4 regions of the Vibrio sp. KUL78 genome follow, and region 1 is predicted to be linked to each of the others. Evidence: predicted binding sites of a transcription regulator. Region 1 holds the regulator's gene; each other region holds the start of a gene.
What was found. The regulator CRP, encoded in region 1, controls carbon source genes, mostly activating them, when cyclic AMP is high. The targets are predictions, from matches to a motif close to TGTGANNNNNNTCACA.
Positions count from the first base shown of each region.

Region 2: a site for CRP is predicted at 4,515-4,530, ahead of AC6I8Y_RS13350 (NupC/NupG family nucleoside CNT transporter). Genes of this name have one in related genera too.
Region 3: a site for CRP is predicted at 5,969-5,984, ahead of cdd (cytidine deaminase). Genes of this name have one in related genera too.
Region 4: a site for CRP is predicted at 2,998-3,013, ahead of AC6I8Y_RS23420 (glycogen/starch/alpha-glucan phosphorylase). Genes of this name have one in related genera too.

Region 1 covers NZ_AP045837.1:3,240,795-3,248,464, reverse strand. The annotation lists gene astA (arginine N-succinyltransferase) at 1-726, shown strand, start outside; partial or broken gene astD (succinylglutamate-semialdehyde dehydrogenase) at 829-2,296, shown strand; gene AC6I8Y_RS15115 (DUF1338 domain-containing protein) at 2,307-3,098, shown strand; gene crp (cAMP-activated global transcriptional regulator CRP) at 3,172-3,804, opposite strand; gene AC6I8Y_RS15105 (phosphoribulokinase) at 4,048-4,917, opposite strand; gene AC6I8Y_RS15100 (YheU family protein) at 5,045-5,257, opposite strand; gene AC6I8Y_RS15095 (hydrolase) at 5,331-6,308, opposite strand; gene AC6I8Y_RS15090 (aminotransferase-like domain-containing protein) at 6,305-7,670, opposite strand, start outside.
Region 2 covers NZ_AP045837.1:2,860,131-2,867,800, forward strand. The annotation lists gene AC6I8Y_RS13335 (phosphopentomutase) at 1-256, opposite strand, end outside; gene deoA (thymidine phosphorylase) at 272-1,606, opposite strand; gene deoC (deoxyribose-phosphate aldolase) at 1,865-2,641, opposite strand; gene AC6I8Y_RS13350 (NupC/NupG family nucleoside CNT transporter) at 3,105-4,370, opposite strand; gene AC6I8Y_RS13355 (TatD family hydrolase) at 4,575-5,348, opposite strand; gene AC6I8Y_RS13360 (DUF5363 family protein) at 5,338-5,463, opposite strand; gene AC6I8Y_RS13365 (BMP family lipoprotein) at 5,778-6,773, shown strand; gene AC6I8Y_RS13370 (ABC transporter ATP-binding protein) at 6,888-7,670, shown strand, end outside.
Region 3 covers NZ_AP045837.1:1,852,527-1,860,196, forward strand. The annotation lists gene AC6I8Y_RS08640 (putative bifunctional diguanylate cyclase/phosphodiesterase) at 87-2,165, opposite strand; gene AC6I8Y_RS08645 (ABC transporter substrate-binding protein) at 2,155-3,042, opposite strand; gene sbcB (exodeoxyribonuclease I) at 3,343-4,764, shown strand; gene AC6I8Y_RS08655 (CidA/LrgA family protein) at 4,859-5,224, shown strand; gene AC6I8Y_RS08660 (LrgB family protein) at 5,226-5,912, shown strand; gene cdd (cytidine deaminase) at 6,093-6,980, shown strand; partial or broken gene purT (formate-dependent phosphoribosylglycinamide formyltransferase) at 7,144-7,670, shown strand, end outside.
Region 4 covers NZ_AP045838.1:1,545,986-1,553,655, reverse strand. The annotation lists gene malQ (4-alpha-glucanotransferase) at 1-250, opposite strand, end outside; gene AC6I8Y_RS23420 (glycogen/starch/alpha-glucan phosphorylase) at 369-2,822, opposite strand; gene malT (HTH-type transcriptional regulator MalT) at 3,364-6,072, shown strand; gene AC6I8Y_RS23410 (ABC transporter permease) at 6,216-7,064, opposite strand; gene AC6I8Y_RS23405 (ABC transporter permease) at 7,068-7,670, opposite strand, start outside.

The DNA.
Region 1 (7,670 bases):
TCATCACCGAAGCTGAACGTGAATAACGTGGTGAAGCTACTGACGTTTGGTAATAACTACACGGGCTGCAGCGAGATTTGTACCTTGTTCTTGCGTCCGGAGTTTCGTGGTGGTTTGAATGGCCGCCTGATGTCTAAGTGCCGCTTCTTGATGATGGCAGAGCACCCAGAGCGTTTCTCACAAACTATTTTTGCTGAGATGCGTGGTGTGTCCGATGCCGAAGGTAACTCACCGTTTTGGAAGTGGCTTCAAGAGCACTTCTTCTCTATCGACTTTACCTTAGCCGACTATCTAACTGGTATTGGTAAGAAGGGCTTTATTGCCGATTTAATGCCAAAACTACCGATTTACATCAACCTACTGAGCAAAGAGGCTCAAGAGGTTATCGGTCAGGTGCATGAGAACACGCGCCCGGCGTTAAAACTGCTTGAGAACGAAGGGTTTACCTGTCGCAACTATGTCGACATTTTCGATGCGGGTCCAACCGTGGAATGTGACCTTCGCAACATCCAAGCGGTGCGCGATTCATTCCGTGCCAAGGTATCGGTATCTGAGCATACCAGCTCGCAAGACTACCTGATTGCTAACACCTCATTTGAGCACTTCCGCGCAACTGCAGCCAAAGCAGCGTTTGATGCGGAATCTGGCACCGTATTGCTGTCTCCTGAAGCGGCCGATGCACTCAATGTTGCTGAGGGCGACATGGTTCGCATGTTGGCGCAATAGGCATTTAGCGTGTCGCTACATCAGTAGCAATAAGACAAACCGCAATAAGCATAAGATGGCCGCCAATAGCGGCCACATTTCAAAGACCAAAGGAATTTCACTATGTCTCAACAAACTCAATGGATCTCGGGTAACTGGGTGGCAGGTCTCGGTGATGCGTTTCAGTCACTGTCGCCATACGACAATAACATCATCTGGGAAGGTCAATCGGCGACACCAGAGCAGGTAGAGCAGGCAGTATCTTCCGCTCGCAAAGCCTTTGTTGAGTGGAAAAAAAGACCGTTCGCTGAGCGTGAGGCTATTGTGCTGGCGTTTGCCGACAAGGTTAAAGAGCGTAGTGAAGAGATCGCCATTGCGATTGCCAAAGAAACCGGCAAGCCGCTATGGGAAACGCGCACTGAAGCGGGGGCAATGGCCGGTAAGATTGCCATTTCGATTCGTGCCTACCACCAACGTACAGGCGAGAGCCAACGCGAAGCTGCTGGAAACCAAATTGTCCTCCGTCACAGGCCCCTTGGTGTTATGGCAGTGTTTGGCCCTTATAACTTCCCTGGTCACTTACCGAATGGTCATATCGTACCGGCCTTATTGGCAGGGAACACGGTAGTCTTTAAGCCTTCAGAGCAAACGCCACTGGTGGGTGAAATAGCGATGAAAATGTGGGAAGAGGTAGGACTGCCTGCCGGTGTCATTAACCTGGTTCAAGGTGGTAAAGAAACCGGTATTGCTCTTGCTGATTCAAAGGGCATCGATGGCGTGTTGTTTACGGGTAGTGCTAATACAGGTCATATTCTTCATCGTCAATTTGCTGGTCAACCTGGAAAGATGCTGGCGCTTGAGATGGGCGGTAACAACCCACTTGTTGTCAGTGAAGCGTTTGGTGATATTGATGCAGCGGTGTACACCATTTTGCAATCAGCCTACATCAGTGCCGGACAGCGTTGTACCTGCGCACGACGCCTTTATGTGCCATTTGGTGAAAAAGGTGATCAATTAGTAGAAAGCTTAGTGTCAGCCATTAAGAAGATTCGCATTGATGAGCCGTTTGCAGAGCCAGCGCCATTTATGGGACCGCAGATCTCAGAGCAGGCCGCTGACCATATTATTGCAGCGCAAGCTGAACTGGTGAAGCTGGGCGGTAAGAGCTTAGTCGAAGCAAAACGCTTGAATGCGGCGTTCGTAACCCCCAGCACTACTAGATGCGACAGATATCGCTGAGCTTCCTGATGAAGAGTACTTTGGGCCGCTGCTACAACTGGTGCGCTACGAGACCCTAGAGCAAGCGGTAGAACTGGCTAACGACACTCGATTTGGTCTATCGGCAGGTCTTATCTCAGAGCGCGATGAGGAGTGGCAATACTTCACAGACCACATCCGAGCAGGCATTGTAAACCGTAACCGTCAGCTCACGGGCGCGAGCGGTGATGCGCCATTTGGTGGCCCAGGTGCTTCTGGTAACCTTCGCCCAAGTGCGTTCTACGCAGCGGATTACTGTGCTTACCCTATGGCATCAATGGAAGGCGATAACACCGTTCTTCCTGCGACCTTGAGCCCTGGCATCGAACTATAAGGAGTGGGTTATGACTGTTGACGCGTTATTTGACCATTTGTGGCAAGACTACATTACTCGCTTATGTCCTTCAGCTCACAAGGTTCATGACTTGCTGAGAGAAGATGAGTCTCTCATCAATGACCATATTGCTCTGCGAACCTTTAATGTCGCACCGCTCGGTATCGACACGCTGGCTAAGCCGTTTCTAGACCTTGGTTACGAGGTGAGTGGCCATTACGATTTTGAATCCAAAAAGCTGACCGCGATTCACCTAGAACATAGCAATGCTCTGCTTCCTAAGGTGTTTATCAGCGAATTGCGAGTGGAAGAGTGCTCTCAATCGCTACAAGATATCGTGGCTAAGCTAGTGGCGCAGGTGGACAGTGCTAAGCTAACTTCTGCTGAGTTCTTATATGGTGGCCGCTTGTGGGATCTAAGCTATCAAGACTTCCAAACACTGGCGCAAGAAAGTGAGTACGCTTCATGGCTTGCCGCTCATGGTTATGGCGCGAATCACTTTACGGTGAGCGTGAACCAGCTTGATCGCTTTGCAGAGGTTGTTGGCGTAAACCAGCACCTTCGTGATGCAGGATTTGCGATAAATGAATCGGGTGGCGAGGTAAAAGGCTCACCAGAGGTTCTTTTGGAGCAATCCTCGACGATGGCAGACAAAGTGTCCGTGGCATTTACTGATGGTGACCAGGTGATTCCTGGTGGCTTCTATGAGTTTGCCAAGCGTTACCAGCTAGCCGATGGCAGTTACTATCAAGGTTTTGTTGCTGCATCGGCGGACAAAATTTTTGAGAGTACGCATCAGTAGTCTCCAAAAATAACAAACCCCAAAAATAAAAAAAGCCACCTGAAGGTGGCTTTTTAAATCTTGCGACGCGCTCTTAACGAGTACCGTAAACCACGATAGTCTTACCGTGTGCAGAAATCAGGTTCTGCTCTTCTAGCATCTTAAGAATACGACCTACTGTCTCACGAGAACAACCAACGATTTGGCCAATCTCTTGACGAGTGATCTTGATTTGCATGCCGTCTGGGTGAGTCATTGCATCTGGTTGCTTCGCTAGGTTTAGTAGCGTCTGTGCAATACGACCCGTTACGTCTAGGAACGCTAGGTCACCTACTTTTTGGCTAGTCACTTGTAGACGACTTGCCATCTGAGCAGATAAGCGCATTAGAATGTCTGGGTTAACTTGGATAAGCTGACGGAACTTCTTGAATGAGATTTCCGCAACTTCACAAGGTGATTTTGCTCGTACCCATGCTGTACGTTCTTGGTCTTCTTCGAACAGGCCTAGTTCACCAATGAAGTCACCTTGGTTAAGGTAAGACAAGATCATCTCTTTGCCTTCTTCATCTTTGATAAGTACCGCTACAGAACCTTTTACGATGTAGTAAAGCGTCTCTGCTTTCTCGCCCGCGTGGATAAGCGTGCTCTTCGATGGATACTTGTGAATGTGGCAGTGTGAAAGGAACCACTCTAACGTTGGGTCGGTTTGAGGTTTACCTAGAACCATATATCTTACTTCCTCTGCAGGGTATGCTTGCTGCTTTCCATATTTGTTAGCAAGCCCGTTTGTTAAGACTTACTAGCATAAAAGCACTTTGAAGATGGCGCAAGCGATCTTCTGTTTCAAAGAAATAGTATCCTTTTTTGCGCCACTTTTCTTGATTTTAATCGTGTCATAAGCCCATTTATCTATACAAAACTGTGCACATGATCACGGTATAAAAAATCATCGAGATTCGGCTCACAAAACCTAACCTATTTTGCCGGTTTCTATGAGCTGTTGAAGTATTGGTCTGACGATTAATTCCATCGCAAAACTCATCTTACCCCCTGGGACCACTATGGTGTTGTGGCGAGACATAAATGAGCCATCAATCATGGCGAGCAGGTAAGGGAAATCGACGTTCTTGATACCACGCAGGCGAATCACCACAAAACTCTCATCCAAACTCGGAATGCCTTTGGCGTTGAGCGGGTTGGAGGTATCGACGGTTGGCACGCGCTGGAAGTTAATGTGAGTGCGCGAAAACTGTGGCGTGATATAGCTTAAGTAGTCATCCATTGAGCGAACAATCGAATCGGTGACCGCCTCTCTTGAGTGGCCGCGATCGCGGGTATCTCGGACAAACTTTTGAATCCACTCAAGGTTAACGATAGGCACCATGCCAATGAGTAGGTCAACGTGCTGAGCGGCATTCACATCACCGTCGACGACGCCGCCATGCAGGCCTTCGTAAAACAGTACATCGCTATTTTCTGGCAGGTCTTGCCATGGGGTAAAGGTGCCTGGCATTTGGTTGTAGGGTACGGCTTCATCAAAGGTATGCAGGTAGCGGCGAAACTGACCTGTACCATTTTGCCCATAGTTGCGAAAAAACTCTTCTAGGGCGGGGAAGTCGTTGGCTTGAGGCCCAAAGTAACTGATGTGTTTACCTTGCTCTTTCGCCTTGCGGATCTCGATATCCATCTCTGGACGCGTAAAGCGGTGAAAACTGTCACCTTCAATAAACGCAGGCTTGACGCTCATCATGTTGAACATCTTGCGGAATGCTTCTGACGTTGTTGTCGTTCCAGCTCCAGAGGAGCCCGTTACAGCAATGATCGGGTGTTTTGCTGACATAACACTTCCTGTGTATTTGTAATTGTCGTTATAAATTTGCTAACTCACATAAGGAGTTAGACCTTGTGGGCCAATTTCAGTTCAATAGCCTTTCAATATAGCAGCTACTTACGTCGCTACCGAAAAATTACAGCGAGCGACGAGATTTAATGTCGACGGTCTCGTGCAGCTCAGAGAACACGATGACGGCTTCACCGCTTTCGAGTTGGTTGCGAACATGGCGAACCTTGTCGTCTAGCGACACTTCCGACTCACCATAGTCGGTGCCTTCTCGCAGCACGAACTCTTTAATAAGGTTATCCAGCGTATCTGCGTCAATTTGTTGCCATGGGATGATCATAAATACCTCTCAATTCTATGACCGCACGATTATACCACTGCTGATTCACAAAGGGAGTGGTTGCTCTTTTTGGCTAGTCAATCAGATGCTGGTAATAACTTGGCAGGGTCTCTTCTAACCAAAAACGCGGGCGCCTGAGACTGCCAGTCATAAAACCGACATGACCACCACGTTCAAGCAATTGGTAGTCGATATGGTTTGGAAGTGTAAAGTTTGGAATGACCTCGTGTGTCATAAAGGGGTCATCCTTGGCATGAATAAACTGAGTCGGTACCGTGATTTCTCGTAGGCGAGGTAGACCAGAGCAGCGCTGATAATAGTCATCGGCATCTTTGAATCCATGCAGAGGTGCTGTGATCAAATCATCGAACTCGTAGAGTTTTTTCATGTTCTTGATGCGCTCTTCGGTCAGCCCGAGGACTTCGCTCAGTAGATGGAGTTTGTTAAGCGCATTCTTTTTCATTGAGCTGAGCAGGTAAGAGCGATAGACCTTAGAGAAGCCTTGCTCTATACGTCTTGCGCACGCTGCGAGGTCGAGCGGGGCAGAGATGACGGTTGCGCCATTCAGCTTAGTATCATCACCATAGTGCGCAAGATAGTTGGTGAGCATATTGCCGCCAAGGGAAATGCCTATGGCAACCTTTTTACTATTTGGGTAACGATGATCCAAAAGCTCAATGAACTGTCTTGCGTCACCAATCTCACCGGAATGATAAGCCCTGGCAAGTCGATTCGGATTCGGCCCACAGCCGCGAAAATGCATCATGACGGACAGCCAGCCCTGCTTAGCAAAGGCGTGCATCAGTCCATTTGCATAGGGGCTGTAAAAGCACCCTTCTAAGCCATGGAATAAAATGAACACAGGCTTGCCTTGGGCACTTTTTCCATGGGGATCTTCACTCCATGCCAACTCGACAAAATCTCCATCTGGGGTGTCGAGCGTTTCCCAAATTGGCTCAAACAGCGCTTTGCGACGCACAAAGCGTGGGATAAGCGTTTGGATGTGTGGATTGGCTAGCCCCTTGGCGGCGATAAAGTGTTTGCTGCTCATAACGTAAATTCACTTACGGGATTGGATTGTAGTAATGTTTTTAAAGTATCTACGCCTAATTGTAGCTGCTCGATCGTTTGAGGTGAGCTCAGCGACAAGCGCACCGCAGGCGCGACTGAACTGCCAGGAGGTGCGAATAGCTCGCCCGATTTGACGATAACCCCTTGCTCTGCTGCTCTGCTGACAAACTCACTCAGTCGCCAGTGCTCAGGTAGAGTTAGCCAAACATGAAACCCACCTTGCTGGTAACGAAGGTCAAACTCGCTCAGTGCGTCTACTGCAACAGCGATGCGCTTTTTCATCTCATTGTGAATGATGGTGAGGTTACGCTCAGCATCACCTGAGGTCAGCATCTCACAGGTGAGTGCTGTGAGCAGCGGGCTTATCATCCAGCTGTGGTTTTGCAGTGTCATCACTAGGTGCTGATGAAGTTTTTCTGGAGCGCTCACATAACCCACTCGCAAACCCGGTGCGAGACATTTAGAGAAAGCACCAATATGGATAACCCGCTCAGGCGCGAAGTTCACCATAGGTGCTGGCGCTTGTTCTAGCAGCAGACTGTTGATCTCATCTTCAATCACGTAGACATCATAGGACTCACAGATACGCAAGATATCGCGGCGGCGCTCTTCAGGCATAATGGCGGTGGTTGGGTTCTGCAGCGTGGGCGTTAAGTAGATAAAACGCGGAGAGTAGCGCTGGCAGCATACCTCTAGAGACTCTGGCGTGATGCCGAACTCATCCATATCTACGCCCTTGAGCGTCAACTGATTCTGACGTGCCAAGCTAATCACGCCAGGGTAGGTGTACTTTTCCACTAAGACGGTATCGCCTGCGCGAGTGAAGGTGTCGAGCACCATCTGAATCGCATGCTGAGCGCCTGAACTAAACAGCATCCTATGGGCGGCGAGCTTGATGCCTTTTTCATTGAGCCATTTGGCAACGATGCTGCGGTGTGCATCGAGTCCAGCGGGCGGCTGATAGAGCATTAGTTGGTTGAGGTGCGAGTTCGAGCTTGAGATGCGCTGCATGGCTTGTTTCAGCATATCGCCTCTGTCGAGCAGAGGCGGAATGTTATAGCCGAAATTCATTTCGCCTTGTGCCACCGTACTTTGCTCGAATACCCAGCTAGGTCTATTAGTATCGGAGACATAGGTGCCAGCCCCCACCTTTGCTTCTACTAAGCCTCTTCGCTCTACCTCCGCATACGCTCGAGTAATCGTGCCTACCGTGACACCGAGCTTGTCTGCAAGCCAGCGGTGGGTAGGCAACTTACTGTTTGCTTCAAGATCGCCCTCTTCGATCATTGTGGCGATCTGATCGGCGATCTGCTTGTAGATCGGCGCTGGATCTTGCTTGAAT
Region 2 (7,670 bases), 380 kb from region 1:
CACCAATGACCTCGACGTCATCACGCAAACCGGCTGCAAGTGCGCCCGTTGACTCTTTATGGGCCATAGCCAAGCCTAACTTGGATAGGTTTGGCAACTTCAACTCACCGCTACGTTGTTCGTTGTCTGCCAGACCTTTCGCACACTGCTCAGCAATATGACCCATGGTATCTGAGCCCACATCACCAAACTTATCGGCATCCGCTGTTGCGCCAATACCGAAAGAATCTAGAACTAAAATAAATGCACGTTTCATAACTTCTCTCCACCCTTATGCTAGATCTTCCGCACGAATATGGCGGTATACACAAGGAGTTTCTGTATAAACTGTATCACCAACGGTGATGGCGGCTTTCAGCGCGTCTGCGGCTTCTTCCCACTGCGCTTCATTGCGAGCATGGATAACAGCAAGTGGCTTGTCTGCACTTGCCTTTTCACCAAGCTTGATGAATTGATCGAATCCAACCGCATAATCGATAGTATCTGTTGCTACGCGACGTCCACCGCCCATACCAACGACAGCCATGCCAATCGCACGTGTGTCCATCGCTGAGACAATACCGTCAACATCAGCAAACACTGGCTTAACGATCTCTGCCTTCTCTAGGTAATTATCGTAGTTAGCAACAAAGTCTGCTGGGCCACCTAAACCTTTCACCATCTTGCCAAAGCACTCAGCGGCTTTGCCGTTATTGAGTACCTCATTAAGCATCGCTTCCGCTTGCTCGGTATCGCTTGCCAGCTTACCAAGTACCAACATCTCACTGCACAGAGCCATCGTCACTTCGTACAAGCGAGGGTTGCGGTATTCACCAGTCAAGAACTGTACGGCTTCACGCACTTCCACCGCATTGCCCGCCGAGGATGCCAGTACTTGGTTCATATCAGTGAGGATCGCAGTCGTGTTTGTACCCGCGCCGTTTGCCACTGCAACAATTGAGTTTGCAAGCTCTTCTGATGCTTCGTACGTTGGCATAAAGGCACCAGAGCCGACTTTTACGTCCATCACTAGAGATTCTAGGCCCGCAGCCAACTTTTTCGACAAAATAGACGCTGTGATAAGCGAAATGTTGTCAACCGTCGCCGTGATATCACGTGTCGCGTAAACGCGCTTATCAGCTGGTGCAAGATCGCCGGTTTGACCGATGATTGCTACACCTGCCTCTTTCGTTACGTCACCAAATACCTCATTAGTCGGGGTGATGTTGTAGCCTGGGATAGCTTCAAGCTTATCCAGTGTGCCGCCTGTATGGCCAAGACCACGACCTGAAATCATAGGAACGAAGCCACCACAAGCTGCAATCATTGGACCAAGCATTAGGGAGGTAACATCCCCCACGCCACCGGTTGAGTGCTTATCGACAATCGGACCGCCAAAATTCATATAGCTCCAGTCGATAACCATGCCAGAGTCACGCATGGCACACGTCAGCGCAATGCGCTCTGGCATGGTCATTTCATTGAAGAAGATGGTCATCGCAAATGCGGCAATTTGACCTTCCGATACCGTGTCTTTCGCAACACCTTGAATGAAGAAGTTGATCTCTTCCGCGCTTAGTTCATGACCGTCGCGTTTTTTACGAATAATCTCTTGAGGTAAATACATTAGTGCCTCCACAGCGAAGTGCTGAAGTACAAAATAAGTGTAGGGTAGAAGTTGCGGGCGTGTGGATGGTTTAGATAGGCGTTTTATACCCCCTCTAACTCCCCCTATATTAGGGGGAGAACCTCGGGCTCGCTCCTATCGTCGCGTCGCCTATATTTTTGAATATAGGGCGATGCGCTAGCGAGCCAGTGGTTCCTCCCCTTTATAAAGGGAGGCAAGGAGGGGTCAATCGCGAAACCCCAAATCCCGCAAAGTAACTTAGTACGCGCTAGGATCCGCAGTTTCGTCAGTTACTTCTAATGTATTCAGTAGGTTGGTCAGTAGGCTTGATGCACCAAAGCGGTAGTGCATGTTGTCTGCCCAGTCTGCGCCTAGGATTTCGTCTGCCATTGCTAGGTAAGCAGCCGCGTCTTCCGCAGTGCGCACGCCACCAGCTGGTTTGAAACCAACGGTCTTAGCAACGCCCATATCGCGAATCACTTCTAGCATCATGCGAGCGTACTCTGGAGTCGCGTTGACTGGCACTTTACCTGTAGAGGTTTTAATGAAGTCAGCACCTGCTTTGATACAGATTTCTGATGCTTTCTTGATAAGTGCTTCTTCTTTTAGCTCACCGGTTTCGATAATAACTTTCAGAAGAATATCGCCACACGCTTCTTTACACTGTTTCACTAGCTCGAAACCTACTTCTTCGTTGCCAGCGATCAGTGCGCGGTATGGGAACACCACGTCTACTTCATCTGCGCCGTAAGCAACTGCAGCCTTGGTTTCTGCTACTGCGATTTCAATGTCGTCGTTACCGTGTGGGAAGTTGGTTACCGTCGCGATACGTACATCTGGTGTACCTTGCTCACGAAGGGTTTTCTTAGCAATAGGAATAAAGCGAGGGTAAATACAGATCGCAGCTGTGTTACCCACAGCCGTTTTCGCGTCATGACATAGTGCGATCACTTTCTCGTTAGTGTCGTCGTCATTTAGCGTGGTTAGATCCATAAGTTTTAGTGCACGTAGAGCTGCTGATTTTAAATCGCTCATTTCTATCTCCGGTCAATATATTCAATTAATTACCTGACAAACACGTCAGCAATAAATGAACGGACTTGGTTCCTTGAAGACTCGGCTCGGCAAACTCGCTGCCTCACCAATTGCTATCCCTGTCACCGCACAGTACCTGCTCGTTTAGATCACCTGATTCCTATCTGTGGTGAGAACTGGCTCTGGCTGAATAACTCATCAATTGTCTGTGTCATTACCTTAAACACACGATGAGTTACTGAGTAGCCTATACAGTATAGGAGTGATCTCAAAAACGGTAGTACCGATTAAAACGCAAACGGTTTGTATCTCAAAAAAGTTCCGTTGTCCATCATTCATCCCTTATCCCAAAAGGACTATTGAGGTTTTCTGGCCCCCAAAAACCAAAAAAGCCCCGCAGCAATTTCTTGCTACGGGGCGATTTAATACGGCGTCTATATACTAATTACCTTAACGCGAGCAATTACATGCCAGCAAGGCTTAGACAGAAACCAGCAATCGTTGCTGCCATCAAGTTAGATAGCGTACCTGCGATTACTGCTTTCACACCCATGCGAGCGATATCACCGCGACGCTTAGGTGCAAGGCTACCCAGACCACCTAGTAGGATTGCGATAGAAGAAAGGTTCGCAAAACCACATAGAGCGAATGAGATGATAGCTTTAGTCTTCTCAGAAAGAACAACTGGTGCTGCGTCACCTAGGTATGGTGCGAAGTTCGCGTATGCTACGAATTCGTTCGCAACCGTCTTCATACCGATGAACTCACCAGCAATTGTCGCTTCAGACCATGGCACACCTAGTAGGAATGCTAGTGGTGAGAAGATCCAACCTAGAATCAATTCTAGACGTAGTTCAGGCATACCAACCCAGCCACCGATGCCGCCAAGCATACCGTTAACCAGAGCGATAAGACCGATGAATGCGATTAGCATTGCACCTACGTTCAGCGCTAGTTGAAGACCTGCTGATGCACCGCCCGCTGCTGCGTCGATAACGTTAGCTGGCTTGTCTTCACCTTCAGCTTGCATGCTGTGTAGTTGTTCTACTGGCTCGTCTGTTTCTGGCTTGATGATCTTAGCAAATAGAAGACCACCAGGTGCTGCCATGAAAGATGCTGCTACTAGGTACTCGATTGGCACGCCCATAGAAGCGTAACCTGCAAGTACACCACCAGCGATAGAAGCTAGACCACCACACATTACAGCGAATAGCTCAGATTGAGTCATCTTAGGTACGAAAGGACGTACAACTAGAGGTGCTTCGGTTTGACCTACGAAAATGTTAGCTGCTGCTGACATAGATTCCGCACGAGATGTACCTAGCGCTTTTTGCAGACCGCCACCAAGAATCTTGATAACCCACTGCATTACACCTAGGTAGTAAAGTACAGAAATTAGCGCAGAGAAAAAGATTAGTGTAGGTAGTACACGGAAAGCGAAGATGAAACCGCCGCCGCCGAATACTTCAAACATCTTGTCAGAAACAAGACCACCGAATAGGAATGACGTACCGTCGTTACCGTAGTTAATCACGCTAGATACAGCGTCAGAGAAGCTACGTAGGATCTCTTGACCCCAAGGTACGTAAAGAACGAATGCACCTAGTGCAAATTGGATAGCAAATGCGCCAGCCACAGTTCTGATATTAATAGCTTTGCGGTTATCCGATAGTAGTACTGCGATTGCAATAAGCACTACCATACCAACCAGGCTCATAAACAGGCTCATAGTTTATGACTTCCTTATATAATAAATTTGGCGTGTAACAAAAATTGAAGCTCAAAAGCGGGGGCGATTATACAAACCCACAGAAAAGAAAGTAGTACCCCCCTCACACTTTCGTTCTGAACACATGGAAGATACACTGAGATTTGTGATCAATCTCACAAATAGACTCTGCAAACGTTTTCGAATTCACAATTTAAGTAAATTTTAATCACAAAAATTAAACGTAGATTTGCTATTGACATCCAATTGTGAGGCAACCGTTTGCTCGGATTCATTTCTCAACTCAATTAAAGAAGATAGCACCAAACTTATCATTTTAGGCTCATTAGGACTGCCCTGATAACCACTTAATGGCATATCAGGTGCGTCTGTTTCTATTAACAAACTTTCCAAAGGCAAAGCCGCTATCGTCGCGCGTGTTTTCTTTGCTCTTTCGTAGGTAATGACACCGCCTACACCAATTTTTAAACCCAGTTTTACGAAGTCCATCGCTTGTTGCAGACTGCCACTAAAGCCATGTACAACTCCGCCATATTTCGGCTGAGTTTGTTTAAGTAATACCACAAGGTCTTGATGAGCCTTTTGACAATGGAGTAATACTGGCAACTTGCAGTGGTTGGCTAACGTTATCTGAGCTTCTAGAACCTGCTTTTGAAAGGCTTCATCCTCACGACCCTGATAAAAGTCGAGCCCGCACTCGCCAATCGCCACACATTTTTCTGGAACCTGTTCCTCAACCAGTTGAGCGAGTCGCTCGAGACTGCTTTTCGTAACGCCATCTAAAAACTGCGGATGAAAACCTAATGCATAATGGATCTGGTCGTAGTCTGTCGAGAGCTTTCTAATTCGCTCCCAATTCGCTTCATTGATCCCAGGGACAACAATTTTCTGTACACCAGCGCTCTTCGCATCGAGAAGTACCTGTTGGATCTCTTTTTTATCCGCAAGTAGATCGAGATGACAGTGACTATCTATCATCGCGGTTGGGCTCTTTTTTGTATGGAACGCAGCTGCGTTTGTTCTCTGGAGTGAGACCGAGAGAGGCACACCATTCGTCATACTTCTTTAGCCATTTCTTCATTAACTTCAACATCATGAATCCCAAAAAAAGGTGTAATCGATTGCAGTATTTAACGCGTTGCGCCTCGCTATACAAAGGATAGCTGCAATAGTTAGAGTTTTGTCACTAAGTTGTGACTTATACCTCAATGCTGCCATGCAAAGCGTTTTTTTTGCACAAGCAAACGATAAAATGGCACGCATTGTTTGTAAACTGTTCGGTTTGCTTGTGGCTGGCCAGATCATGTTTTTACAAACGACTACTTTCTAGGCAAGTTATTTTGGATACGCCTAGCCTATCGAATCGTCAATGATGCCCCATCATTCGACACTATAAGGGAATTGATCGTGAAAAAAACTATTCTAAAAATGTCTGCACTCGCAGTGGCAGTTACTTCATTTGGTGCATTCGCAGCAAAACCAGCAGTGGTTTACGATACAGCCGGTAAATTCGACAAATCATTCAACGAAGCCGTGTTCCAAAATGGTGTAAAAGTCTTCAATGCAGATAAAGGCATTAAGGTACGTGAATTTGAACCACAGAATGAAGCACAGCGCGAACAAGGTCTGCGCCGTCTAGCGAGCCGTGGATTCACACCAATCGTTGCTGTTGGCTTCAACATGGCTTCAGCGGTAGAAAAGGTTGCCACTGAATTCCCAGACATTCAATTCACGATCATCGACATGGTGGTTGATAAGCCAAACGTGCAATCTATTGTATTTAAAGAGCATGAAGGTTCATTCCTAGTCGGCGCACTTGCCGCTAAAGCATCAAAAACTGCGAAGGTTGGCTTCGTAGGTGGCATGGACATTCCGCTAATTCGTAAGTTTGAGTGCGGCTACCGCCAAGGTGCGAAATACGCAAACCCACAAATCGAAACCTTCCAAAACATGACAGGCTCTACGCCTGCAGCGTTTGCTGACCCAGCGAAAGGCTCTGAGCTTGCTAAATCTCAGTTCTCTAAAGGCGCGGACGTTATCTACGCAGCAGCAGGCGGCACAGGTATGGGTGTTTACCAAGCAGCGAAAGATGCGGGCAACTTCGCTATCGGTGTTGACTCAAACCAAAACCACCTACAACCAGGCACTATGCTGACGTCAATGGTTAAGAAGGTAGGCGTTGCCGCTTACAACACGTGGGAAGAAGCTGAGCAAGGTAACTGGGAAGCAGGCATCAAGGTGCTAGGTCTTAAAGAAGGTGCGGTTGAGTGGGCATACGATGACTACAACAAAGATCTAATCACACCAGAAATGAAAGAGTACCTAGACGGCCTTAAAGCTGACATCGTATCGGGCAAGATCGCCGTTCACGACTACATGTCTGACAACACGTGTAACATATAACCTCATACACTCAGAATGAAAACCTATGTTGTAGCTATTTATCAACAACCTAGGTTCAAATATAACAACGCCGCTGCCTAAAAACAGCGGCGTATAATTATAAGGCAGTATCTAGTGACACATGGACAATCTATTGCCATCGAACTCAAGCAGATCGATAAGCGATTTGGCGCGGTGCACGCCAACAAGTATATCGACCTGAAAGTTCCACAAGGCACGATTCACGGCATCATTGGTGAAAATGGTGCAGGCAAGTCCACTCTTATGAGTATTATTTACGGTTTTTACCACGCAGATGCAGGCGAGATGACCGTCAATGGCGAACGTTATAAGCCAACGAACTCTCAAGAAGCGATCAAGGCAGGCATCGGCATGGTGCACCAACACTTTATGTTGGTGGAGACTTTTACCGTACTCGAGAACATTGTTCTCGGCGCTGAAGATGGATGGAAGCTACAAGAAAGCCTTGGCAAAGCTAAAAAGAAACTCAAAGCACTGGCCGAAGATTATGGCTTGGAAGTCCCTTTAGACGCCATAGTTGGCGAGCTTCCGGTAGGTCTTCAGCAGCGAGTGGAGATCTTAAAGGCGCTCTATCGCGGTGCGAAGATCTTGATCCTCGATGAGCCAACGGGCGTGCTGACACCTCAAGAAGCGGATCACCTATTTAAGATCCTCGACAAACTTCGTCAGCAAGGCACCACCATTATGATCATCACGCACAAACTGCGTGAAGTATTGGCGATCACCGATAACATCTCCGTCATGCGCCAAGGTGCGATGGTAGAACATGTAGTGACCGCCGACACCAATAAAGAGCAACTGGCTGAGCTGATGGTAGGACGCAAAGTTCGCCTCAAAGTCGATAAGTCAGAGGCCCATCCGAAGAAAGAGCTGATT
Region 3 (7,670 bases), 1.4 Mb from region 1:
ATAACAGGAAGGCGTGCAGACTAAAGAGATCGTCCAGACTTGTCAATTTCTAGACGTCTAAATGTCTATTTTAGAGAAAATTGATGCTATAAGGCTGCCGAATACTGCTGATAATTTTCACGCCATTCGATCGCCTCATCCATTGGCATGGCTTGCGCATAGAAATAGCCTTGAGCAAACTTTATCCCGAACTCTCTTGCCAGAGCTTGCTGTTTGGCTGTCTCAACGCCTTCAATAATCACATCGAAGTTTAAGTCTTTTGATAATCCAGTGATAGCTTTGACAACCGCACGGGTTTCCGGTTTGTTTAGTGCCTCCCGAGTAAAAGACTTGTCTATTTTTACAATGGAGAATGGAAAGTTCTTCAGAAGGTCCAACGATGCATTACCGGTTCCAAAATCATCCAGTTGTAAGGAGAAGCCCAGCTCATTAAGTTTATTGAGAGAATTTAAAGTAGCGGACTTATTTTGAAATATGGCGGTTTCAGTAAGCTCTAAAGGGAACTTACTCGCTTCTAACCCCTGATTTATGATCAGCGCTCGTAGATAATCAACAAAATCTGACCGTTCCAGTTGAACCGCTGAGATGTTCACTGATACGTAGTGATCCATTCCAAGAGCTGCTAGCTTTCTCTGAAACGCAATACTCTTTTCAAACACTAACTCCCCAACTCTCACTATATCGACGGTCCGCTCTAACATAGGAACGAACTCACTAGGACTAACATAGCTGCCGTCAGCTTTTTTCCAACGGAGCAACGCTTCAAAGCCACTTACCGATAATGTTGTCATATCAATCTGAGGCTGAAACCATACTTCAAAGTCTTTCTGTTCTACTGACTTTCTCAATTGCTGGTACAAATTAAAGTTGGTCTTGCTTTCCGTTCCAATTTCACGAGTAAAGCGTTGAATTCCGGACGTTGTCACAGGGTTTCGCTTAGCAAAGTACATAGCCGTGTCAGCGCAAGATAGAAGCTGTTTTAACTCAAGGCTATCATCGGGGAAACAGGCTATGCCTATTGAGCAATCGATGCGTAATTGGGTAGATCCCAAATCGATAGGCATTCGAATCTTTAGTTGCAACGAGCGAGCAAACTCATGTGCCCCTTCGTCAGAGTCCGCAAAATGCAAAATAGCAAACTCATCACCGCCGAGTCTGGCAACTTTATCATTGACACTAATTACTTCTGAGACAGCAGCGCTCACCTTATTGAGAATCGCATCACCGGCAATGTGACCTAGGTTATCGTTGTAAGATTTAAAATTATCGATGTCCAAAAACAATAGGAACGCTCGCTTATTTCGTCGCTCCAACAGGGCTTCAAAGTGCTCAAAAAAACTTCTTCGATTAGGTAGCCCGGTAAGAAAGTCAGTCCTAGCTTGCAAGTTTGCATTACCTTCGGCCTCCTTTCTCATTTCTACTTCGTCTAAGAGAGCCTTTTTACTAACCGTTGTTGTTTTTAGTTGCTGATACATTTCCTCTAAATCAAGCGTCAACTCGTGCCATTCGTTGATACGTGATTTCTTAAATGAGTGATGATCGTATTGATCATAACACTCACCAATTCTTTTTAGCTCAGACTTCACAGCCTTTAAAGGCAGTATTAAAGCACTATATAAAATGACCAGTAACACAATCGAGAACACTGCGGTAATGGTCACGACGATATACTGATAGTAAGAAAGCTTAGATAGGTCTTGTGACGCAATCTGCCTCGCTTCATGGCTCAAGTTATGTAACTGTGTTATTAAGTTTTGACTGTACGTATTGAGATTAATCGTTATCCATTGAATATCCGTGTCAATCGTCGCATCTCGCAGTAACTCAAACTGCATTCTTATTCGAGATATATCCGTGTCCAGTCGTTTCGCCAGCACTTTCTCCTCAAGGTGTGTGATATTGAGAAGATGGACCGACTGACGTTCGATTTTATCTAAAGTCGCTGACCATTGAACAAGTGATGTTGGCGAACGGTATAAGTTGTAATCAGCGACGATTACGTTCAACTGCGATGCCTGTTGCCCAATTTTAAACGCTTTTTCATCGAGTTTGAGCACCGCATCTTTTACATCATCTTGTTTCTCTGACAGATAAAACATCGCGACCATGAAACCAGCCACGATGACAACAAAAAGCGTCAGTATTTGTTTAATGCTAATTTTCATAGTCGATTATCGTTTGCCTCAAAGGAGCTGCATCTCGGAGAGGTTCTGGGCGCAACATGTCACGTGTGTTTACAATAGCTTCTTCATACAAACCATGAGATTTGAGCCACACAAGTTCTCGATTAAAAAGCGTCACCAACGGCTGATATAGAGATACAGAAAGAACACTCTCCTCAAGAAGTTTCTCAAGTTGCTTAGGATCGGTTTTCAGGTTTTCTATGAGTACGGCTTGCGCATAGTCTGATCGCTCTTCAATAACAGACTCCGCCCTAATCAATGCCTCTAAAAATCGGGTCACGACTTCATCTGGTACACGGTTGTGTACTAGTACAAGTTCATACTGAAGGTAAGTACCAGGGAAGTACTTCACATATGCCGCCCCATCCCGTTTTGCTGCTAGGTCGGTAATGAAAGGTTCACGAGTAGTAATGTAATCACAATCTCCATCGATGAGCCGTTCGTTTAGTTCTGCAACATTTACAAATTCGAAACTAACGTTTTTAGCTCCACTTCGCTCGACAAGGGTCTGTCCGAAAAAATGCAGGGCAGATAAGTATTGAGTACAAAGGACTTTATTTTCGATATTTGAAATATCTAAGAAGGGTTCGAGGCTAGCAATTCCGTTGGCGTTGTCAGAGTCAAACACAGTTGCAACAACGCGATAACTAGGTAGCAAATGTTGATGAGCCAGGTAAGCAATATCAGCGGCTAAGATGACATCCGCATCTACGTGATTATTAATTACAGATTTAATAGCCAGCTTGCCACTTGGTTTTGATTCAATAGAAACCTTTAGGCTATGGTTCTCAAACTCACTTGTACCGTTTGCTAGGTGTAAAAGCCCCGCGCCAGGCTGTAAGCCTGTCACAACCAACATCTCTTCTGTTAAATTTGACTTAACGTCTTTGTCGCCGCAACCAAAAAAGCAAGGATACGCAAGCGATGATAAATGGCACTCTAACCATGCGATCTACCTCGGCATTTTCTTTTCAATATAGTAAACAAATCGCCGTATTGTATCTTTATTCGAATTTGATGGTGGTTTGGCGATTAAAGCAGCGTGTGTCGGGGTATTTTTGTTTGTTCATTGCCTTGTAATAGCAGCAATGGTCTAATAAGAGATTACTGGAAAGCCTTGATTACACGGCTGACTTTACGACTTAAGGAAGCACTTCGAATGTCCCGACACCAACCCACTTTTTTCTTCTTTGATTACGAGACTTGGGGTGTTAGCCCAGCGAAAGACAGACCTTGTCAATTTGCGGGCGTTAGGACAGATGCTGACTTCAATATCATTGGCGACCCTTTAGTCATTTATTGCCAGCCACCTGCTGATTATCTGCCTTCGCCAGAAGCAGCGCTGATTACCGGAATCACACCTCAACTTTGTCAGGAAAAAGGGCTTCCAGAACCTGAATTTATCGCGAAGATCCATGAGCAATTAGCGGCGCCAAATACCACAAGTCTTGGCTATAACAGTATTCGCTTCGACGATGAAGTCACTCGATATACCTGCTATCGCAACTTCATCGACCCATATGCATGGAGCTGGCAAAATGGCAATTCACGCTGGGACTTGCTCGATGTAATGAGAGCCTGCCATGCTCTTCGCCCTGAAGGTATTGAGTGGCCTGAAAACGAGGAAGGCTTTACCAGTTTCAAGTTAGAACACCTTTCTGTCGCGAATGGTATTGAGCACGAAAACGCACACGATGCGATGGCAGACGTCATTGCAACCATCGAGCTTGCTAAGAAAGTTAAAGCAGCACAACCTAAGCTGTTCGACTACTTTTATTCAATGCGAACCAAACGCAAACTCAATGAGCTCGTGGATATCGTCAATATGACGCCACTTATGCACGTGTCTGGAATGCTCGGTAAAGAGTGCCAATACACGAGCTGGGTAGTACCAATTGCATGGCACCCAACAAACCAAAATGCCGTGATTGTTGCCGATCTCGCCAAAGATCCTCAGCCGTTACTCGATTTAGATGTCGAAGCACTTCACAAAAGGCTCTACACTAGACACGATGATCTAGCAGAAGGTGAACTGCCCGTTCCACTTAAACTTATTCATCTAAACAAATGCCCTATTCTTGCTCCAGCTAAAACGCTAACCGCAGAAAATGCAGGTGTGATCGGCATCGATAGAGAACAATGTTTGAAGAATCTTGCCCTCATCAAGCAGAACCCAGAAATACGAGAAAAGCTAATTGGGCTATATGGCATTGAAAGAGAGTTTGAAAACGATGATGACGTTGATACTCAGCTCTACAGTGGTTTCTTTACACCTGCAGATCGCAGTGCGATGGATATTATTCGAGATACCGACCCGAACAATCTATCCGCATTAGACATTAGTTTTAGCGACTCTCGAATTGAACCTCTGTTGTTTAGATACCGAGCCCGCCATTTTGCGTGGACCCTTGATGAGGCTGAGCAGCAGAAGTGGGCAAATCATTGTCGTGAATTTTTCGAAAGTCGTATTGAAGACTACATGCTAAATATGGAAAACTTAGTTCACGAACATGAGTCTGACGAGAAGAAGCTCGCCATACTAAAATCCGTCTACCGCTACGTGGAGCGTCTCGTTTCTTAACTGCTCCATCCTCGTAGTTAAAAAGCAGCCACCGACTCTTTACCTGTGTGGCTGCGACATGTTTTGCGATACTATTCATCACTAAGAGGAAGCCATGCTCAAAACCGTGCTTCGCTATTTACTGTCTTTTGCTGTCATTTTCTTTTCTCTATGGCTAGGCAATGCGATTCAAAGCTTGTTAGGTGTTTCAATCCCTGGCAGTGTTTTCGGAATGCTCATCCTATTCACTGCACTAGCCACTGGCGCCATACCTGCCTCCATCGTTCAGCCAGGTGCTCACGTGTTTATTCGTTATATGATCCTGCTGTTCGTGCCTATCAGTGTGGGATTAATGAACCATTTTGAAATGTTAGTAGAGAATGCCCTACCTATTTTGGCAAGTGCCGTTGGTGGGTCTTTTATCGTATTGATCGCGCTTTCGGTATTTCTCGATCGCTTCTTAAAAAAGGGAGACAAATAATATGTGGCTTCCTATTACCGTTGCGGTATTTTTCTTCGCACGCTTCGTTGCAATGAAAGTGAAAAACCCGATCTTCAACCCACTACTCATTAGTATCGCAATATTGATCCCCGTTCTAGTCTGGTTCGACGTATCGTTTGATACCTATTACGCCGATAACGAATGGATCAGTTATTTACTGCAACCTGCCGTAGTCGCGCTGGCTTACCCACTTTATGAACAACTTCCCCAGATTCGTCAAAACTGGCGTATCATCGCGCTTGCTTGTGGTGTAGGTAGTATTGCCTCAATGTTTACAGCATCAATCATCGCAGTCTTGCTAGGTGCAGATATGGACCTAATTGCGAGTTTACTTGGTAAATCTGTAACCACACCAATTGCTATGGAAGTCTCCAGTCACTTGGGCGGAGAGCCCTCTATTGCGGCTATCTTAGTACTCCTTGTCGGACTATTTGGCGCCATAATGGCATACCCAATTTACAACATCTTTGGTGTCACCCACCCAATCGCCAAAGGTTTAACGATGGGGACGGTATCACACGCACTTGGGACCGCGACAAGTGCGGAGAAAGACCCGCGAGACGCTGCTTTTAGTTCATTAGCATTGGTTATATGTGGTGTCATTACTTCTATTCTAGCGCCATCAATGTTCGCATTTTCAATTTGGCTTACACACCTCATCTCTTAACCTAGACTTACCTAAGCACGATTGTGGATTGGTGGATCCCACCAATCCATAATTTGTGTGACATCACTCTTATTATGATAACGTTACACTCATTGCACTTTAATATGTGACAAAGATCACCTTTACTTCTTCAAAACTTGCTTAGAATGTAAGAAAACGTCCAATTACATAGGAAACCGCATGACAGATCGTTTTGATTCTGAGTTGGCCGAAATCCCAGAACATATTGCAAACTTTCTAAAGCCTATTATTACTGCGTCCGACTTCGACGCTACGATTTCTAAGTCGCAATTTGAAGAGTTATTGGCAATCTCAGGACTCGAAGACGATGAACTTCGTGTCGCTCTACTCCCGTTTGCTGCCGCTTACTCCTACGCACCAATTTCAGAGTTTTATGTCGGTGCCATCGTTCGCGGTTTGTCGGGTCGGTTATATTTCGGTGCCAACATGGAAATCATTGGCGCGCAATTGGGTCAAACTGTTCACGCTGAACAGTCTGCGATTAGCCACGCTTGGATGAAGGGTGAAACTGGTCTTAAAGACATCACCATTAACTACAGTCCATGTGGTCACTGTCGTCAGTTTATGAATGAACTTACGACAGCAGATACCTTAGTTGTTCAATTGCCTCAACGTGACGCGATGACACTTCAAGAGTATCTACCTGAGTCTTTTGGTCCTAAAGATCTTGGCATTACTGATGCGCTAATGAGCCCAAAGCAACACGGTTTATCGACTGAAGAGACAGACGCATTGATCTTGTCGGCAGTTGATGCCCTCAATAGAAGCCACTCTCCTTACACACAAAACTTAAGTGGCGTTGCTATTGCGACTGAAAGCGGAAAGGTATACCAGGGTGCTTATGCTGAAAACGCGGCGTTCAACCCGAGCCTTCCTCCACTTCAAGTAGCGTTTATGCAGTTATTACTTGATGGTGAATCATTCGAATCTATTCGTTTAGTCGCACTTGCTGAGATGGCATCTGGGAAAATTAGCCACCTTGCAGACACTCAAGCAACTCTTGAGGCCATTGATCCAGACATTCCACTCGAGTACATCTCGTTGTAATGATATGAATTCGAACCTTTTTATCGGCCCCGCTTAGTAGCGGGGCTGTTTTTTTTATGTCTATTGAAAAGGAATGGCAATTTGCCGCGCAAACGATTGCTTTCTTGGTTAATTCCAGTATGATCCACCGCAATTCTTCCTCATGAACGATCAAGGATATTATATGTTTGGTACTGCTACTCGTGAAAATGCTACGCGTGTATTACTGTTGGGCTCAGGTGAACTTGGTAAAAGAAGTTGCCATCGAATGTCAGCGTCTCGGTCTCGAAGTCATTGCTTGTGACCGCTATGCAGATGCCCCTGCTATGCAAGTTGCTCACCGCAGCTATGTACTGGATATGCTCGACGGGGAAGCACTCGAAGCTATCATCGAAAAAGAGCAGCCTGCGTACGTCGTACCAGAAATCGAAGCCATCGCGACTGACAAGCTAGTTGAACTTGAGAAAAAAGGCCTGAATGTCGTACCAACGGCTAATGCAACCAAGCTGACGATGAACCGTGAAGGTATCCGTCGTCTAGCAGCAGAAGAGCTGGGACTTAATACATCACCTTACCAATTTGCCGACAACTATGACGACTTTAAAGCGGCAGTTGCTCACGTTGGCGTACCATGTGTTGTGAAGCCGGTGATGAGTTCTTCTGGCAAAGGGCAAAGTGTCATCAAGACTGAGGCGGATATTGAGTCTGCAT
Region 4 (7,670 bases), on a different replicon from region 1:
CTAAATGAAGTTCTACTTCAACGGCATCACCGTCTTTAACAACCAGTACAGGGTCTAGCACTTCCTTCTTATGCTTTTTCTCTGCAGATTTTAGTAGTGATTCATCATTAGTCGTGTCGTAGCCTAAAGACGCAAGCAGACGAAGAATGGTTTCGTCCTCAACTCTGGCTTCGTCGCCCCACGCACTTACGTAGCTGTCGGCTATTCTTGCCATCTCAGCAACTTGTTTTAATGCTGTTTGTTCTGTCATCGCTCTCTCCGAAGGACTTCTCTTAACCTTCAAATCGGTAGGGTTATTATTAATTTTTAAAGTAAAAAGCCAAGGTACCTCTGTCCCTAGAGGAACTGAGGTACCTTAATTTTATTTATTAACGAGAAACTGATTCTAGTTTCCAAATGTTGTTCACGTAATCGCGAATTGAGCGGTCTGATGTGAACTTACCAACCAATGCGGTGTTAAGAATCGCTTTCTTAGCCCAACCAGCTTGGTCTTGGTACTGTTTGTTCATGTCTTCGTGCGCTTTCACGTAAGATGCGAAGTCTGCTAGACATAGGTATGGGTCACCACCGTCAAGTAGGCTGTCGTACGTTGCACGTAGTAGACCTGGTTGACCTGGAGTGAACTCATCACCTAGTAATAGGTCTAGAGATGCTTTCAATAGTGGGTCAGCGTTGTAGTAGTCGTATGGGTTGTAACCTGCAGCTTGCGTGCGTTTCACACCATCAACATCAAGACCGAAGATGTAGATGTTCTCGTCACCGACTTCTTCACGGATCTCAACGTTAGCACCATCCATCGTACCGATAGTAAGTGCGCCGTTAAGAGCCATCTTCATGTTACCTGTACCTGATGCTTCTTTACCTGCCATAGAGATTTGCTGAGAAACGTCAGCAGCTGGAATCAACATTTCAGCCATGCTTACACGGTAGTCAGGGATGAATACCACTTTCAACTTACCGCCTAGGCGTGGGTCGTTGTTTACTTTCTCAGCAACCTTGTTAATCGCAAAGATGATCTCTTTCGCTAGGTGGTAGCCAGGTGCCGCTTTAGAGCCGAAGAAGACAACGCGTGGAGCCATATCAAATGTTGGGTCATTCAATAGGCGGTGGTATAGAGACAACACGTGTAGCAAATCTAGCTGCTGACGCTTGTACTCGTGCAGGCGCTTGATCATCACATCAAAGATAGCATTTGTGTCTAGCTCGATACCCATGTTTTCCAGAACCCAATCAGCTAGACGCTGTTTGTTTTCTTTCTTAACAGCCATGAATTCTTTTTGGAATTTCGCGTCTGTTGCGTATTCAGCAATGCCTTCTAGCTGCTCTAGTTTCGCTGGCCATTCTGGGCCCACTTTTTCAGTGATTAGCTTAGAAAGACCTGGGTTACAGAACTTCAACCAACGACGTGGTGTGATACCGTTCGTCACGTTGTGTAGACGAGTTGGGTACATCTCATGGAACTCAGGGAATAGGTCTGCTTTCACTAGCTCAGAGTGAAGTGCTGCTACACCGTTTACTGCGTATGAACCGATAACACATAGGTTAGCCATACGAACCATGCGGTGGAAACCTTCTTGGATGATAGAAAGCTTAGCTTGCTTCTCACCGTCACCAGGCCACATTGCACGTACTTCTTGTAGGAAGCGGTGGTTGATTTCGAAGATGATTTCCATGTGACGTGGAAGTAGACGCTGGATTAGCGACTCAGACCAAGTCTCTAGCGCTTCTGGAAGTAGCGTGTGGTTTGTGTATGCGAAAGTCTTAGAAGAAATCGCCCACGCGTCATCCCAGCTCAAACCTTTCTCATCAAGAAGGATGCGCATTAGTTCAGGAATAGCGATCGTTGGGTGCGTGTCGTTAAGTTGAATAGTTTCTTGCTTAGGAAGATCCGCCAGTGTGTAACCTGCAGCCTCGTGACGACGTAGAATATCGCGTACAGACGCAGCTGAGTGGAAGTACTGCTGCATTAGACGCAGTGTCTTACCTTTCTCGTGGTTGTCGTTCGGGTATAGAACCTTAGTAATGTTACCCGCATCGATTAGCGCGTGCTGTGCTTCGAAGTAGTCACCGTTGTTGAAGCTTTCTAGAGAGAATGGTGCGATTGCTTGACATTCCCAAAGACGTAGCGGGTATACAGTGTCAGATTCGTAACCAACAATTGGTAGATCCCAAGGCATTGCTTTAACCGTCATGCCAGGAACCCACTTACGAACTTCTTTGCCGCCTACGTTTACAACTTCAACGTGACCAAAGAAACCGATCTCTTGTGCGAGTTCTGGACGAGCTACTTCCCATGGGTAGCCTTCAACACCGCGCCATGCATCTGGTGCTTCTTTTTGACGACCATCTTCGAAAGATTGCTTGAATAGACCGTATTCGTAGTGAAGACCGTAGCCTACAGTTGGGAATTCTTGAGCGGCACATGAATCCATGAAACATGCTGCTAGACGACCTAGACCACCGTTACCTAGTGATGGGTCACGCTCTTCTTCTAGAAGGTCAGTCAGGTTGTGACCTAGTTCAGCCATTGCGTCAGTTACTTGATCGTAAAGACCCATGCTGATTAGGTTGTTACCTGTTAGACGACCGATTAGGAATTCTAGAGATAGGTAGTTAACGCTTTTTGCGCTCTTGATGCGCTCATCTGCTTCAGTTTCAAGCAGGTCAAAAGTCGTTAGCTCAGCAAGCGCACGACCCATTGCTAGATACCACTGACGTTCAGTCGCAGTTTCTACCGTCGTTGCGTAAGTTGCTGATAGGTGTTTCTTAACACTTTCTTGGAAAGAAGCTTTATCAAATTTTTTCTGTTGCGCAGGTTTCATTACGAAATCTCACTTTCAAGTTTTATCCATCTGTCACATATCGTGCATGGTGACGTATCCATAAACATCCTCCTAAGTCCGACTCCCTGAAGGATGAGTGAGGAGGGCGTAGGGGGCGTACTCCCCTTCACTAAGTGATCGATGTCCCATTCCGATATTGGATTCGGTTTTTTCTGGTGATAGCGATCACGCCAAGCTCAGTTTTTAATCTAAGCGCTATCGAAGAAACATTTACTATCGCATCGGTGACTAAATACAAAAATTGCTGTTGAGATCACAGTTAGCCGTAAAAAAGCCCCAAAAAAATCTGAAATTTTGTATACATGGCTGACCAATACCCTTTCGAATGCGTACCAATAAGTGACGAACTTCACATATATGAGGCGTAGTTAGGGTGTGGGACACGCAATAATTAAAATCTAGCGCTCGATCAAACACTGTATAACCTACTGTTTCATAACATCGAGGCTGCTCTATAAAGCTGTGGTAAACGCTCCCTCCTCCTTGAGGAGTAGAAACAATAATTAGTAGGAAATATCTTATGTGGATTCCTTCAAAACTGACTCGACCAGGCCGCTTGCACAACGCCATCGTTCGCCCTCGAGTATTAGATCTGCTTGCACAGGCTCCCTTTTATAAACTTGTTCTTTTTCGCTCGCCTGCAGGTTACGGTAAAACGACCATGGCCGCTCAATGGCTATCGGATAAACCACATGTAGGTTGGTACAGCATCGACGAAAGCGACAATGACCCGTTCCGTTTCGTTAACTACTTGCTGCAGGCCATCAACAAGGCCACCAACAACACCTGTCCTAACGCACAAAAGCTGGCAGAACGTCGACAGTTCTCATCGCTGCATTCTCTCTTTAGCGAAGTGTTTGCCGAATTGACTAGCTATCACCACGAGTGTTACATCGTCTTAGATGACTACCATCTGATCACTGACGAAGAAATTCATGAAGCAATGCGCTTCTTCCTTAAGCACATGCCAGATAACATCACGCTCGTGGTGACAAGTCGTGGAAATCCGCCGCTGGGGACGGCGAATTTGCGCGTACGGGATCTGATGATTGAAATTGGCAATGAGCTTTTAGCGTTCGATACCGAAGAAACAACACGTTTCTTTAGTCAGCGACTGGCCAGTGAAATTGACAATGAAACCGCTAACTCACTGCGCACCTATGTTGAAGGTTGGCCTTCTGCTCTGCAGCTTTTTGCATTGCAGGCCCAGCATCAGAAACGCACCTTGGCGCAATCAGTAGAGACCATGTCTCAGTTCAATCATGCGCATCTATGGGACTACCTCGTGGAAGAGGTCTTCGATCTGCTTGATAAAGAGACGCGCCATTTCCTAATGCAGTGTTCAGTGCTCGATCACTTTAACGACAGTTTGGTCACCGCACTGACCAAACGTGACGACGCGCTTAGTATGATCGAATCGCTCAACCGCTTTGGTTTATTTATTTACCCACTTGAAGGTGAGAACAACTGGTTTAGGTTCCACAACCTATTTGCAGAGTTCTTATCTCATGAGCGTAAAGCGCGTATTCCTCAGCAAGAGCATGAGCTGCATCTAGCTGCTGCAAACGCATGGCTGCAGCAAAAAGTCCCACACCAAGCCCTTCGTCACGCTCGCCTTGCGAATAACAACGACTTAGTGGCTGAAATACTGCTTGAGTTTGGTTGGAAGATGTTCAACCACGGTGAACTGGCAACGCTTGAAGACGCGATTGATGTACTCTCTGCTGACCAGCTCTACAGCCAACCAAAGCTGTGCATGCTGCAAGCTTGGCTTGCTCAAAGCCAGCACAGATACAACGACGTTGGTGAACTGATTGCCAAGGCAGACGCTGAAATGGCGGATCGCCAAGTCAAACTGACGGCAAAAGAAGAAGGTGAGTTCCACGCATTGCGGGCACAAGTTGCTATTAACCAAAACTCTCCTGACAAGGCAATTGAGCTTGCAGAACTCGCGCTAAGCGAGCTGGATCATTCTGAGTATCGCAGCCGAATTGTGGCGACCTCTGTCGTCGGTGAAGTCAACCACGTAATCGGCAACCTCAGCCGTGCGCTGTCTATGATGCAGCAAACTGAGAAACTAGCGAGACAATACCATGTCTACCACCAAGCGCTATGGGCTCAGTTGCAACAAAGTGAAATCCTGATCGCACAAGGCTATGTTCAAGCGGCGTTTGAGATCCAAGAAAGTGCCTTCAAACTGATTGAAGAACAACAACTGCATCAAGTACCTATGCACGAGTTCTTGCTCCGAGTTCGAGCGCAAGTACTCTGGTGTTGGAACCGCCTCGATGAAGCGGAAGAGTGTGCGTACAAGGGCATCGATGTGCTCGGTAACATCGACCCAAGTAAACACCTACACAGCTACTCTATGATTGCACGCATCGCGATTGGTCGAGGTGAGCTAGACAAAGCTTCAAAAGTCATTGAGCAGATCCAGCACCTAATGAAGCAATCGACTTACCACGTAGATTGGACCGCGAACGCATCTCTATCACTGCTTCTATACTGGCAAGCGAGAAACGACATTGAATCGATTGAGCAGTGGCTAGAAACCGCGACTAGACCAGAAGAAGCGTGTAACCACTTCTCTCAATTGCAATGGCGTAACATTGCTAGAGCGCAAATAAACCTTGGTCAGTACGAGCAAGCTCAGGTTACGCTCGACTTCCTCGATAAAGAAGCGAAACAGCATCAGCTCGTCACTGATCGTAATCGCAACCTTATCGTCGAAGCGATTCTCAACGTCCACAACCGTAACGAAGAGAAAGCGAAAGAACTCCTGAAAGAAGCGTTAGTACTTACTAACCAGACAGGCATGATCGGTAACTTCCTCATTGATGGCGCTACCATTGGCCACTTGCTTGCTAACTTGGTTTCAAAGTCTGACTTGGGTGATCTCGAGCGTCACCGCGCTCAATTGCTGATGAAAGACATCAACACCACTCAGCGTAGTCGCTCAGTGCACTTTAACGAAGAGTTTGTTGAAAAGCTGGTCAACCACCCGAACATCCCTGAGTTAGTACGTACTAGCCCGCTAACCCAGCGTGAGTGGCAGGTTCTTGGTTTGATATACTCTGGTTTTAGCAATGAACAGATTGCTCAAGAACTGGATGTAGCAGGCACAACGATTAAGACTCACATTCGTAACCTGTATCAAAAGCTCAACATTGCCAATCGTAAAGAGGCAATCAGCACCGCAGAAAACTTGTTGCAGTTGATGGGCTACTAAGCATCACCATCTTCAATAAATACAAAGCCCGAGCATCTTCATTGCTCGGGCTTTTTGCTATAAAAGAGCGCTCACAGGAATGAGCGCTTGGGTCAATGGCTTAGCATGTAGCAAACACTCTGGACGGTAGCCTAATACCCGAATTACTCCTCGATTCCGCGAATCCTCATATTTCGGCGCCGCAGATACTCGAGTGTCACCAATAGCAATACCGACATCAAAACCAGTAGCGATGCCACTGCCAAAATGGTCGGGCTAATTTGCTCGCGAATACCTGACCACATCTGCCTCGGCACCGTACGCTGCTCGGCGCCAGTGATGAACAATGCTACAACCACCTCATCAAACGAGGTGCCAAACGCAAACAGTCCACCAGAAATCATCCCCGGTCGGATCAGCGGAAACGTCACCGTGCGAAAAGTGTAAACCGGATTAGCACCCAGACTTGCCGCCGCCTTGGTTAAGCTATGGTCGAAGCCGCTCAATGTCGCGCTGACCGTAATCACCACAAACGGCGTACCCAACGCGGCGTGCGCTAGGATAATCCCAGGCATAGTCTGGGCAAGGCCAAACCGGGTGTAGAAAAAATACATTGCCGCAGCTGAAATGATCACCGGCACTATCATAGGTGAAATCAGTAACGCCAATATTGCATTGCGGAACGGCACTTTCTCGTTGGATAACCCCAGTGCCGCCAGCGTTCCCAATAACGTAGCCAAAATAGCCGCCATTAAGGCGATGAAGGTGCTATTTTGCAACGCTTGACGCCATTGTTGATTGGCTATCATCTCCTGATACCAGCGCAGCGAGTAAGCCTCTGGCTCTAGATTCAACATCCCCTCGGTAAAGGTAAAATAAGGCGTTGCATTAAATGAGAGTGGGACAATAATCATGATGGGAGCGATGAGAAACAGCAGTACCAAGGTACAAAAGCCAAGGTAGCCCCAGTACCCCACTCGCTCTACTCGCGATGCGTAAGTCGGTAATGCCATGGCCTATCCTCCTACTCGAATGCTATTAATGCCTACCAAGCGGTTAAACAGGTAAAACAGCCCCAGCACCAACAGCAGCAGTAAACCGCCAAGTGCCGCCGCCATTCCCCAATTGAGAGACGTCTGCATGTGATAAGCGATCATGTTGGAAATCATCTGCCCGCTGCGTCCGCCTACCAGCGCAGGCGTGATATAAAAACCAATCGAGAGAATGAAGGTCAGCAAACAGCCTGCACCTACACCGGGTAGCGTTAGGGGCATATAGACTTTGGTAAATGCGATTCGAGGCGATGCGCCTAATGATCGCGCGGCTCTAAAGTAAGTCGGACTGATGCCCTTCATCACGCTGTAGAGAGGTAGAATCATAAATGGCAGTAAGATATGCACCATGGACACAACAGTGCCAAAGGTGTTGTGAATCAGCGCTAATCGCTCACCAGATAGCCCACTCCAAATCAGCAGGTCATTGACTACCCCTTGATTTTGCAGCAATACAATCCACGATGTCGTTCTGACCAAAAGTGAAGTCCAGAACGGTAGCAACACGACTATCATAAGCAAATTAGCATGTTTGTCAGGCAAATTGGCCAATAGGTAAGCCAGCGG